3 regions of the Bacillus sp. N6 genome follow, and region 1 is predicted to be linked to each of the others. Evidence: riboswitches for the same ligand, from Rfam matches in the RefSeq annotation. Region 1 holds a riboswitch; each other region holds the start of a gene.

Region 1 (4,452 bases):
GTATTATCTCAAATTTCCGATCGCTTAGACCCATTAAAGACAACACATGTAGATGATTATTTATATGTAATGAAAGAAATGATGGAGCATATGACGATAGGAGTAATGGATCGATACGGTCATTTTATTGGAAAGCTACTATCTTATGTGCCATTTTTCGAGATGATACAAGTTCCACAGCATGCATATTATTGTGAAGAATTACTGTATATTTGTAAGGGCATTGAATATAAAGAAGAAACACTACGCAATTATATATTTATACAATTACATGATTGTTTACCATCATTCTTTAGGCTATTTCTTAAAAATAAGCGTTACGCAACGATTCATGATATTCTTTTCTATTGGTGCGATGACGAACAACGAATGAGCTTAGAGAAAAAATATAATCTGAGCTTTATTTATGAAAAATATGCTTGTGGATAAACAATATTTTCGATATGAAAAATTAATATAAATTAAAAAGGATCTCCAGTTTATGTGAGATCCTTTTTTGTTAGTAAAACAAGGAGAAAGTGATTAAAACAAGAAACAACATTCCATATAGGAGAAGTTGTGCAGTATAACTTCCTTGTATACCAAAAAAAGTATTGGCTTTCTTATACAAATGCAATATGTATTTTATTGGAGCATCTTTGAAAGATTGGTACACAGTGTCTCCTCTTTCTAAGCTTCTTGTTTTTGTTTTTGGTTATAAGGGACATTAATATATCTAGCTACAAATAATAAAACAGCCATAAAGAATACTGGAAATACAGTAGATAAATAAAAGCCATTACTAATTATATTTGTTATGAGAGCACTCAAAAGAAATATAGCGTTATAAATATGGGCAATTTTTTGTTTTAGTTGCACTTGAAATGATTCCATCATAATTTCTAATGCAACAAAAGCAATAATAATAGATAAAAATACAATATTTGTATTGTAAATGATTAAACAACAGATTAAACCTAAAAAGGCTGCGTATTCAATTATAAGAGGTATATTGCGTGGCATACAATTTACCTAACTAAATATGGCAGTGGATTTACTGCATTTGTTTTTTCAAAATTCCATTCTCCATTATGTAATTCAAAATGAAGATGTTGCCCGTATGAATGACCTGTGTTGCCCATATGACCTACTAATTGTCCAGCTTGTACTTGATCACCAGTTTGTACAGTGCGATCCTTCATATGAGCATAAACAGTTGTATATAATTTCCCATTGATTTGATGCGCAATGAACACAACATTGCCATAGCTAGCTGAATAATAAGATTTCACAACTTTACCTGCAGCAGCAGCTTGGATAGAGACGTTCCCTGGAGCAGCAATATCTATACCATAATGCATTTGTTCCCATCGTATATCAAAGGTTGAGCTAATTCTTCCTTGAGCAGGGAATTTGAAAGCAGCTGGAATAGATGAAGGCTGATCTGTTTTAGCCTGTGGTTGATTTTGTACTACATAGTGTTTTGCTACATATCCGTATCCTGTGCCAAAACGAATTTTATACCAAGTTCCTACAGTTTCTACTACTTGTACTTGTGTACCGTTTTGTAATGAACCGAGTAGAGCGCTACTTGTACTAGTGTTGCTACGTACATTCAGATTAGGTGTTGCAACAGTATATTTTGTATTATTTTGAACGGTGATTCCTTTTACTAAGGGTTGTGAACCATTAGAGATGAATGCTTTTTGTACGTAACCCGTTTGGCCATTATGTGATATTTTATACCATTCGCCTTGATCTTCTTGAACGGTAATAAACTTGCCATTTGGTAATACATCTAAAATGGAAGATTCTAAATTAGGTTCAGAGCGAACGTTTAATGCATTAGCATTGACGATGTATTGATCATTAGATTGAAGTTTGTTTTTTAGTAAAATAGCATCTTTTTGTACATAACCTACTTTATTATGAACAGATACTTTATACCAACCATTAGTTGTTTCAAGGATGTTCACTTTTGTATTAAAGCGAATTGTATCAATTGATGTGCTCTTTACGTTATCTTCTGTATGTAATGCTACTTGATCGACTTTGACATACCCAGTTTTAACATTAGATAATTGTTCAGCGTTTGCTTTTTGTACATTTGTTTCACCCATAGAAGGAAGTAAAGAAGCAATCGCTACAGTAGTTGCTGTTAAAGCAGTAGCTTTCATATTCATGGAATAGAGACCTCCTCTAGTTGTATAGTTGTAATTTTATTATAGTATAAAGATATAATATAGTGGGTGTATTCACATAAATGTAATATGAAATCAATATAAAAATAAATTTTTTGAGGATAATGATTCCTTTTTAAACAATTAATTGGAGTTTTATTTTCTAAAATAGAATGTATGTATTGTATAACTTTAATTTTTTGTTGATAATTAAGAAAATTAAAATAGTTGATGATGTCTTATTAGGGTGTTATACTGACAGTGATAATTTTATAGTTTGCTAGGAGAGCTGGTGTTGCCAGCTGAGAGTAGGCCGTAAGCCTTTGATCCTTTTTATTACCTGATCTAGATTATGCTAGCGTAGGGAAGCAATTCGGACACTAACAATGAGTCCCCGTTTCTTTGCGTATAGAAACGGGGCTTTTTTATTTGAAAATTTCATATTGAAACCACTAGGGGTGCTTGATTTGCTGAGAGAGGAATAATCCTTAACCCTTATAACACCTGATCTAGGTAATACTAGCGAAGGGAAGTGGAACATCGAATAAATGTATAATTTTATTTGCTGTAACCACTTCTTATATATAGAAGTGGTTTTTTATTTAGATACATATATTGAAAGGGGATAGAGAAATGAAATTTTGCGATAGATTATTAGAAACTGTGCAACCGGTTTGGGAGATGAGTCATAATCATCCGTTTGTAGTGGGTATGGGAGATGGCACGTTAGAAAAAGATAAATTTCAGTATTATATTATTCAAGATTATTTATATCTGCTAGATTATGCAAAATTATATGCGATTGGTGTTGTAAAAGCAACGAATCCACAAGTAATGGGAAAGTTCGCTGAACAAATTGATGGAATATTAAATGGCGAAATGACAATCCATAAACAATATGCAAAAAGACTTGGAATTTCTATAGAGGAGATAGAGTCTGCAAAGCCATCTGCTAAAAATTTAGCTTATACAAATTACATGATGTCTGTATCTCAAAATGGCACACTTGCAGAATTAATAGCAGCGCTTCTTCCATGTATGTGGAGCTACTGGGAAATTGGAAAGCGTTTAAATGATATTCCTGGAGCAAGAGATCATGAGTTTTTTGGTGAGTGGATTCAAGGATATAGTTCGGAAGAATACGGTAATCTTTGTATTTGGTTAATAGATTTATTAAATGAAATGGCAGTTGGAAAGTCTGAGAAAGAACTAGATAGATTAGAGGAGATTTTCTTATATTCCAGTCGATTTGAATATTTATTCTGGGATATGTCCTATCGTAAGGAGATGTGGGGATTTGAGGAGCAAGAACATACTACAGTTTCATAATGTTTCTTTTCATTACGATGAGAAACCAATCATCCATGAATTAAATGCTTCTATACATGAGAAAGAGTTTTTCAGTATTATCGGACCGAGTGGATGTGGGAAAAGTACTTTATTTCGCCTTATTACAGGCCTAGAGAAGGTAAGTACTGGAAAGATAGAACTGACAGAAACAAAGCACCATCCTGTAGGATATATGCCGCAAAAAGATATGCTTTTGCCGTGGAGAACAATTATTGAGAATGCTGCTCTGCCGCTAGAGTGCCAAGGTGTACAGAAGAAAGAAGCACAAGTAAAGGCAAAGGAACTGTTATATAAATTTGGTTTACAAGGATATGAGACAAAACATCCGAAAGATTTATCTGGTGGTATGAGGCAACGCGTATCTTTTATCCGAACTTTGTTAACGGGCGGGGAGATATTGTTATTAGATGAACCGTTTAGCGCGTTAGATGCTTTAACGAAGGCCTCTTTGCAAGAATGGCTGTTTGAACAATGGCAAGAGTGGGAAAAAACAATTTTATTCATTACTCATGATGTTGAAGAAGCGTTATTTCTTTCGAACCGAGTTTTAGTAGTGGAACAGCAGCCGATAACGACTTTGACTGAGCGGATTGTACCACTTGATCATAACAGAACACGAAAAGATTTATATAAACCGGAAGTATTAGCGCTGAAAGATGAGCTTCTTAGTATGTTACAAAGGCAGGTACTTGTGTGATGAACCGATTGAAAGAATTAGTTCCTGCTATTACACTTTCTAGTATTTTACTAGCTGTGTGGGAAATAGGAGCAAGAATTGTAGATGAGATGTACATTTTACCGTCACCGTCTGCGATTGTAATGAAGATATGGAAACTAAAAGACATATTATTTACGGTTCATTTACCTGCAACGTTATACGTCGTTTTAATAGGTGTTGTTATTTCTATCATATTAGGTGTAGGGCTAGCGATGTTAATGAATG
Region 2 (4,452 bases), 1.8 Mb from region 1:
AAGTATGACTTATCACTAAATGATGCACCTTGTTCATATACCTATTTTTGCTATGGGCTCATTTTTATAAAGTGAAACTTTAATCAGTGGGGGGGAGTTCATCCCCCGCTGATTATTAGCCCTCACCAATCAGGCTTTTACGAACAGCCCGTTAATGCGGGATAAATAAAAATTAAAAAATATGAATTCTAGCGTCATATCTTCATACCTACTAAATTCAATTAATTTCTCAATAATTATGTTGCCATATCCTATATATTTTCGTCTGCCGCTTAGATTTTTCTGTACTGTAAATGCCTTTCGCTATAACACCTCCAAGTAACCGGTTTCTATGACGGATAAGAAATTCCTACAAAGAAAAAAGCCCTTATTAGGGCTTTTCATTCTATTTCTCCAGCAAAACTCTCTATGAAATTCCTAATAGAAAAAAGACACACTTAGATTGATGCGTCTTTTTGTGATGCCTCTTTTGTGAAATCATATAAAGCAATTGCGCCTAAAAGAACAAGTATACCTTGAGGAACATCTAGCAAAATAGTTTTCCAAATTTCTGGAATTACCCATTTAATATCTGCTGCTGTTTCAAGATATGTTTGGAAATAGCTGATTGTAAAATTAATTATCCCTAAAAATACAAACAACGATAAACCAAATCGAATTAATTTCTTATTTGTAAACATATAACACCTCTCAAAATTCATTGGATATTCCTGCTTTTGCTTCTTTATATTTCCATATCTTTATATCTAATTTTAACACATAAAGAACTCAAAAAAATACGATATGCATATTTGCATATCGTATTAACAACACTCCATGATAATTTAGAAATTCCTGCAAAGAAAAAACAACTCCGTTACAGCTAACAGCTCGGGTTTCTTTTCTTATTTAACTTCATACCACCAACATTTACGTTCTTTGATTGTAAAATAAATGTGACAGAAGTTTATCCAGTTATTGCGTAGACAAGTAAATGAGCTAAATTATCGATATTTTATTTCGCCATATCCGTAGCACTAATGACTTTACGCAAATTTGACAAGAAAAAATATATAGATAGGTATGATCCATACCTATCTATAACATTATTTCTATTCTTTATCCAATTACGTCTTTTACGTCTGTATCCACTGGCCACTTTTCTAATGTATAAGCCATTTTCCAAAATGAATATTCATATTGACTGCTAATAATAAAATGCTGTTTCATACGTTTGCGGTCTACCTCTGTTACTTTTTCAGCGATAGTATCTAAACGTGTAATTTGTTCTTCAACTAGCGTACGGAACCAATCAGATCCATAAGCAGAAATCCATTCGTTATAAATTGGCTCTTCCGGCTGGCACTCTTTTAAGCGTTCGCCAATTTCATAATACAACCAATAGCAAGGTAAAATTGCTGCAATGATATCTCCTAAATGCCCTTCATACGCAGCACGATACATATGTGAAGTATACGCATATGCAGTTGGCGCAGGAATAAAATTATCTTTTTCTTCTTTTGTTATCCCTAGCTTTTTAGCAAAATTCTCATGTAAAGATAACTCGGCCTCATATGTATTTTGAGCATGATGTGCCATACGAGCTGTCGTCTCTAATTCAAGAGCTTTTGCAGCTCCTAAAGTTTGTACTCTAGCAAAATGACTCAAATAATATGAATCTTGAAGCACATAATAGCGAAAACTAGCTAAATCTAATGTTCCTTCACCAAGTTTTTTTACAAAAGGATGGTTAAAACTCGCTTCCCAAATTGAATCTACTTCTTTACGTAATGATTGTGAAAAAGTCATTTAAATCCCTCCAATAATGTATAAAATATAAGTATTTATCCACAATTATTAAAGCTGTAAAATAAAAAAACTTTCTTTACAGGCGTAAAGAAAGTGAAATTGACAGTATTTATTTACTCATTAAATAGCAACGTCTTTCCCACTTCCCTACGCTGGCATTAACCAGATCAGGTACTAAGAGTCTCAAAATCACATTTGATCTCAGCCTATAAAAGGCCCCCCTAGTGGATAAATATTTTGTTTTTATAATGTATTCATCATAGCATACTTCGTGAAACTGTCAAAAGAATTAGTTATATAATCTCCTTAAAACCCTTCTTCATTTCTAACTTTTAATGATGTTTCAATAATCATATCTAATAGTTTGCTATAACTAATTCCCGCTGCTTCTGCACTTTTGGGCAATAGGCTTGATTGTGTCATCCCTGGTAATGTATTAATTTCCATTACATATGGAATTCCGTCCTTCACCATCATATCAACTCTTGCATAAACACTACATTTTAATGCTTTATAACAAGTCAGTGAAGCTTTATTTACACGTTCATTAATTTCTGCTGGAAGTTCGATAACTTCCTCAACTGTACTAGTATCATCATATTTTGCATTGTAATCAAAGAACTCGGCTGCATGTCGAATTGAAACTATAGGTAACTGTTTTCCATCCAGAATAGAACATGTAATTTCATCACCTTTTATATACTTCTCAATTACTACTTCAGAATCCCATTCGAATACAGTTTCTAGCATTGAGATCAATTCATTTTTATTGTAAACGATTTTCACCCCGACACTCGATCCGCCAGAGTTTGGTTTTACCACTAATGGAAATCCTAACTTATCTAACTCATCCAGATTTAGATCCTCCATTTTTGTAAGTTCAATCCAATCTGGTGTTTCTACACCTTCATAACGTAAAATCTTTTTCGAAATATTTTTATCCATACATATACTGCTAGATAACATATTACTTCCGCTATAAGGAATCCCTAAACTCTCCAGTGTTCCTTGAACTGTCCCATCTTCTCCGTATTTTCCGTGTAATGCGAGCAATGCAAAGTCAATGTCTTTCGCTTTTTCAATTAAATCCATTTTTTCGTTTAATGTAATTGGAACTATTTCATACTTATTTTTATCTAAATGAGCAATCATTTCATTCCCCGTCATAATTGAAACTTGTTTTTCAGACGATACCCCGCCCATAATAACACCGATTTTCATTTTCTCAACTCCAATTTTCATTTTTTAATGTATCACCAATTATTTTAATTCCCCGAACTATTTCTTCTTCTTTCAAGCGCGAAAACCCTAATCGGAAAGTGTTCGCTCCTTCTCCATCAGAGTAAAAAACATCTCCAGGTGAAAACGTAACGCCTTTCTCATAACACTTTTGTAAAAGTGTGCGGGCGTTCATATGCTCTTCTAGCTCTATAAATAAATGAAGTCCACCATCTCCAGTCATTCTTTTAAAAGGAATGTACTGGTTACATGCCCCGACAGCTAACTCATATTTTTTCTTATAAACAGATCTTGCCTTTTTTAAATATTTTTCAAAGTATCCCTCATGTAAATATTGAAACAGAACAGCTTGATCTAGCGTAGATGTGTGAATCGTTCTTGCTCTTTTTACGCTTTCTAAATAATGAATCAGCTCTTTATCTGCAATAATCCAGCCTACACGTAAACCAGGGAAAAGCACCTTTGAAAAGCTACTAATATAAATCACATTATTGCCAGCTCCCGCAAAAGTTAATAATGGAGCTAAATGTGAACCTGAATAACGTAATTCTTCATTAAATCCGTCCTCTATAATAGGAACCTTGTATTTTGAGAATAACCTCATCAATTCCGTTCTTTTCTCTGAACTCGTAACAATACCGGTTGGATTATGATAAGAAGGAATTAAATAAGCAAAATCAAAATCTTTTTCACGCAAACTTTTTTCAACTTCATTCGTATCAATACCATCCTCATGCATATCAATCCCATGAACTTCAAGTCCATGTAAACGGAAAAGCTTAAGTGCAGCATGGTGAGTTGGATTCTCACAAATGACACGACCGGATTTTTTTGATAAAGAAGAGAGTACAATATCCAATCCTTCTGTAAATCCATTTGTAATTAGAATATCTTTATTCGAAATGTCTACACCTTTCATTTCCATGTAATGAAGTAAATAATTCATTAACGGTCTATATCCCTTTGCATATCCGTAGTTCAATACGATGTCCCCTTCAATGGACATACGAGTAAGAAAAGCTCTTTTGAAATTTTCAACATCAAATAGCTTCTCATCCGGGGCTATACTATTAAAAACAATCATTCCCTTTTCCCAACGAACACCATGTTTCATTAAATCTAATTCGTCCGCTAATGCGGTCACTGTATTAAGTTTATTTTTCCAATCTATTTCAACAGACGAAGTATTAGATATATCCACCTTCGCAACAAAGTTCCCTTTTCCTTTAACTGCATAAATGAGTCCTTCTTGCTCTAAATCTGCATAAGCAGCGAGTACAGTGTTTCTACTCACACTTAGTAATTCACTTAGTTCCCTTGTTGATGGGATTTTTTGATCCCCGAGCAAATGCCCTTTCATAATCATCTTTTTCAAATAGTCTTTTAATTGAATATAAACGGGACGATCTTTAACAACTTTAAAAT
Region 3 (4,452 bases), 320 kb from region 1:
TGCTTCCATTCCTTCTGTCAGCCTTTGTTTTTTCGGCTTTCCTTCAATTTCTAACGGAAGAACGATATTTTGCAAAGCTGATCGCCACGGTAGTAATAAATCTTGTTGTGGCATATAACTAACAACATCTTGCTCTTGTACTTGCTTATCTTTATATATTACGTTCCCGCTTGTTGGTTTTTCAACATTTGCAATCATGTTTAATAATGTGCTTTTCCCGCAACCACTCTGTCCTACAAAAGAAACAAACTCTCCCTCTTGTATAGAGGCACTAATATTCTCTAATACATTCTTTCCGTCGAAAGATTTCACTATATTTTTTATTTGTAATCCGCTCATTTTTCACTTGGAAGGAATTCATTTGTAAAAGCATCTTTTACATCGATTTTCTTTTTAATAACTTTGTTGTCATATAAGAAATTCATGTAATTCGTCCAAATTTCTTCCTTCTGTACTCCCCATGCTTTCGCATCATCTTGATACTTCGTACTTAACCATTTCTGGCTTTCTTGAACTAAATCTTTATTTACATCTGGAACAGCTTTAATTAAAATATCAGCAGCTTCTTTCGGTTCCTTAATTGCAAAATTATAACCTTCTGTTGTTGCACTCATAAACTTTTTCACAAAGTCTTTATCTTGCTTCGTATGTTTTTCACTCGTAATAATAACAGGACTATAGAAATCAAGCGCTGGATCTAAGTCTTTCACCATAATCGTATTTAACTCTTTTCCTTGGCGCTTCGCTTCAATACCATCCCAACCGTAATAAATCCATTCGAAATCTGCATCACGGCCGATTGATTTAAAGAAATCTGTTTGTCCTAAGATGATTTTTTCAACTTTATTAAAATCAGCTTGATGCTTATCCATAATCGTCTTTAATGTCGCTTCTTCCGCTGGTCCTCCCCAGCCGCCATAACGTTTACCTTCAAAATCTTTCGGTGACGTCATATTATCTTTCTTAAGCGATGCAAACGCTGAAGTGTTATGCTGAATAATCGCTCCTACAGATACAACAGGAATTCCTTCCACACGAGCTAATGTTACATTTTCTTGTGCGCTTATTGCGAAGTCTGCTTTTCCTGATGCTATCATTTGCTCTGCTGTTACATTGTCACCTGGTTGAATAATTTCTACATCTAATCCTTGCTTTTTGTAATAATCTTTCGTTTGCGCTACATACAAGCCAGTATGATTCGTATTTGGAAACCAATCTAATACTACTTTTACTTTTTGATCTTTACTTGCACTTTCTTCTTTCTTCGCCGGATTACATCCAGCCACACCTACCGCTACTAAGGCAGCTAACATAACTTTCAAACCTTTTTTCATTTTCTGCCGTCCTTTCTATATATCCATGGTGCTGTTATTCTTGCCATAAACTCTACGATAAAATACAGGCATAATGTCACTATAACGATGATTGCTGCAACACCAAATACTCGGGCAGTCAAAAAGGATTTTGTAGCCCTCGTAAGCATAACGCCTAATCCTTCACTTGCACCGAGCCATTCTCCGATAATTGCCCCCATTACGCTATATGTAACTGCAATTTTTAAACCGGAGAAAAAGTATGGAAGCACTGCTGGAAATTTTACTTTCTGGTAAACTTGCCATTTTGTCGCCTTCATTGTTTGTAAAAGCTTCAACATGTTTTTATCTACTGTTTGAAAACCTTCTAAAATACTAAGCGCAATTGGGAAGAAACAAACGAGTATTACGACCATTACTTTCGGCAACATCCCATATCCAAACCAAATAATAAATAGCGGTGCAAGTACAACAATTGGAATTGTTTGCGAAATAACGAGCAATGGATTTATTAAAATACGAAATAACGGTATAACGTCCATAATAATTGCGATGCTCGTCCCCAATAAAATTGCAAAGAATAGTCCAATTATAACTTCCTGCAGTGTTTGCATCGTATTTGGTAATAGTAAATCTTTCATCCCAATTAATTCTTGAACAATGGCAGAAGGCTTTGGTAAAATCCACGGTTCGATTTTAAATAATGAAACAGATCCTTCCCATATCGCAATGAGAAGGATAAGCCAAATAGTTGTAATAAGTTTAGATTGCTTCTGGTTTTGCATATTCATCACGGTACTTCCAAACCTTTTCATCTATCGTTACACCAGTGCTTGGACGATAATGGATTTTAATAGAAGTAATCACTTCTTCTGCTCCAGCATCGACGCAAGCTTGTTGCGCACGTTTAACGACATCAAGAAGTACATCTAATTCTCCTTCCAAAGTTGTTTCCATTGCCCCTACTTCATAACGAACTCCCGATTGTTGCACAACTTCAATTGCTTTATCGACAACAGAATATACATCTTTCGTTTTCGCTTGTGGTACTACTGAAAATGACATTGTAACTTGTTGTGACATAATAAAATCCCCCTTATAAAATTAGATTTCAAAAATAAGAAAAGGCTTTCCTACTGCGTAGGAAAGCCTTGTATGCAAGTTATTATAGAATAACATATGCTACATCACTTTAAGTAACTCCCTACGCTGGCATTATCCAGATCAGGTTGAGGGTCGATGTTTACTTACATCCTCTCAGCCAATTGGCTCCCCGGTCCTTAATTCGTTTTCATTGTAGCATGATTTATTTTATTGAACAAACAAAAGCATGCATAATCATTTCATTATTTTTGGAAAATATCCAACTTTTTCACCATGAGCTAATAACTGCTGTATAAATTCTTTATTGATTGCTGGTACTATCAATTCTTTTTTCTTAATCCATTCATTCGTTCTACGCGTACCCATTACAATTTCAGATTGCTGCGCTCCATCTCCTGCAACTTGAGAAGCAATTAACTCTGCTATTACTTCATTTTCCTTCGCTAATTCAAGTCCGGTATTTACATATTCTGAAAGTGGAACCATTTCAAGATTGTATCCACACTCTCCAATTAACTGTATAAATTGTTCAAACTCAATTTGATGTGGATGACAAATATGTAACGTCTCTCCTACAATTTGCGAATCTTTTAAATACGATACAATTGATTTACTAGCAAAATCAATTGGTGTGAAATCAACTTTCCACTTCACATTTGGTGCTTTCCCAATTAATAGCATTGTTTTAATAAGACGATAAAATGCGTTTCCTTCAATATTTTGTTGGAACGAACCTGTTTCTGAATGACATGCTAAATTACCTGCACGATAAATATTTCCGCGCAAACCATTTTTCATTGCTTCACGAACAATGTTTTCCGCTTGTAGTTTACTATTTGAATATACATTCTCTAAGTCTACACTGTAATTAAAATCACCAGTTTTCATGTATGTATCCCATTGATCTACCGCTAATTCTAACGGGATACCAATTGTAGAAATAAAATGGAATGTAGCACCTTTCTCCGCTAATGCTAGCATACGGCTAGTTCCTTGGACATTTATATTTTCAAATTGTTTTACATCTCCAAAATGTCTTACATCTGCACCGCAATGAATTATCGTATCCATCTTAGAACTGATGAACATAAATTCTTCTTCGCTCATCCCAAGATACTCTTCCCCCAGATCACCAGCTACGGCCTGTATACGCTGTAACCATTCTTCACATATATCACTAAAGTAGCCTGTTAATGTATCTATAATTCTTTGTTGCACATCTTTGGTTGGTCTTACTAAACAATAAATAGTAGCAGATGTATCTCTCAACAATTCATATAATATGTGTGATCCTAAATAACCAGTAGCTCCTGTTAAAAAGACATTTGAAATCTGGGTTTCTTCCAAAACGTTTGCATACGTAATAGTATCTGGTTCGTGAATCACTTTATATTCACGAAATACTCCTTCTTTCTCTACTTTTACTTCTCGCTCAATTCGAGCTAATCCATATATCGTTCTTTCTTTAAAGAAATCTTGAATTGTTAAATGTGAAAAATCTTCTTTTAACAATGTTAAGACTCGTAATACTTTTAATGAATATCCACCAATTGTAAAGAAATCATCATGCACTCCAACTTTTGAAATTCCTAATACTTCCGCCCAAGCGCGCGCTATTTGTTTCTCTGCTTTATTAGAAGGTGCAACATATTCTTGTAGACGAACCGGTTCATACTTTTCTTCTAACTGAGCTAACTTCTTAACATCAATCTTTTTATTAGGTGTAAGTGGTAATTCATTAATATAAATTAGTTTAGATGGCACCATATAATCTGGTAATTGCTCTTGTAACTGATAAACTAATTCTGGTATTTCTTTTTTATTTAAAGTTGTATAGAACGCGATTAAATATTGGCTACCTTCCTTACTCTTCTTAGCAAAAACAGCATTTTCTTTTATATTATGATTTTGAGAAATTTTACTTTGGATTTCTCCTAGTTCAATACGATGTCCTCTAATCTTTACTTGATCATCTTTCCGATGTAAAAATTCTATATTTCCATCCTCTAACAACTTAACAATATCACCTGTTTTA

Evidence for each region. A riboswitch is a leader RNA that binds a small molecule or an ion and turns the genes downstream of it on or off. The one in region 1 is predicted to bind thiamine pyrophosphate.
Region 2: it holds a riboswitch for thiamine pyrophosphate, as region 1 does, so the genes downstream of both, tenA (thiaminase II) here and tenA (thiaminase II) in region 1, are expected to answer to the same signal.
Region 3: it holds a riboswitch for thiamine pyrophosphate, as region 1 does, so the genes downstream of both, ACUXVC_RS02190 (MTH1187 family thiamine-binding protein) here and tenA (thiaminase II) in region 1, are expected to answer to the same signal.

Annotation. Positions count from the first base shown of each region.
Region 1 is NZ_CM127843.1:741,607-746,058, forward strand. It holds gene ACUXVC_RS03790 (DUF3965 domain-containing protein) at 1-429, shown strand, start outside; gene ACUXVC_RS03795 (hypothetical protein) at 670-1,002, opposite strand; gene ACUXVC_RS03800 (SH3 domain-containing protein) at 1,008-2,162, opposite strand; TPP riboswitch at 2,432-2,543, shown strand; TPP riboswitch at 2,604-2,707, shown strand; gene tenA (thiaminase II) at 2,793-3,488, shown strand; gene ACUXVC_RS03810 (ABC transporter ATP-binding protein) at 3,457-4,206, shown strand; gene ACUXVC_RS03815 (ABC transporter permease) at 4,206-4,452, shown strand, end outside.
Region 2 is NZ_CM127843.1:2,565,171-2,569,622, reverse strand. It holds gene ACUXVC_RS13125 (DUF3937 domain-containing protein) at 438-701, opposite strand; gene tenA (thiaminase II) at 1,099-1,788, opposite strand; TPP riboswitch at 1,916-2,021, opposite strand; gene ACUXVC_RS13115 (D-alanine--D-alanine ligase) at 2,095-3,009, opposite strand; gene pdxR (MocR-like pyridoxine biosynthesis transcription factor PdxR) at 3,014-4,452, opposite strand, start outside.
Region 3 is NZ_CM127843.1:423,391-427,842, reverse strand. It holds gene ACUXVC_RS02205 (ABC transporter ATP-binding protein) at 1-339, opposite strand, end outside; gene ACUXVC_RS02200 (ABC transporter substrate-binding protein) at 336-1,334, opposite strand; gene ACUXVC_RS02195 (ABC transporter permease) at 1,331-2,104, opposite strand; gene ACUXVC_RS02190 (MTH1187 family thiamine-binding protein) at 2,076-2,396, opposite strand; TPP riboswitch at 2,498-2,599, opposite strand; gene ACUXVC_RS02185 (non-ribosomal peptide synthetase family protein) at 2,652-4,452, opposite strand, start outside.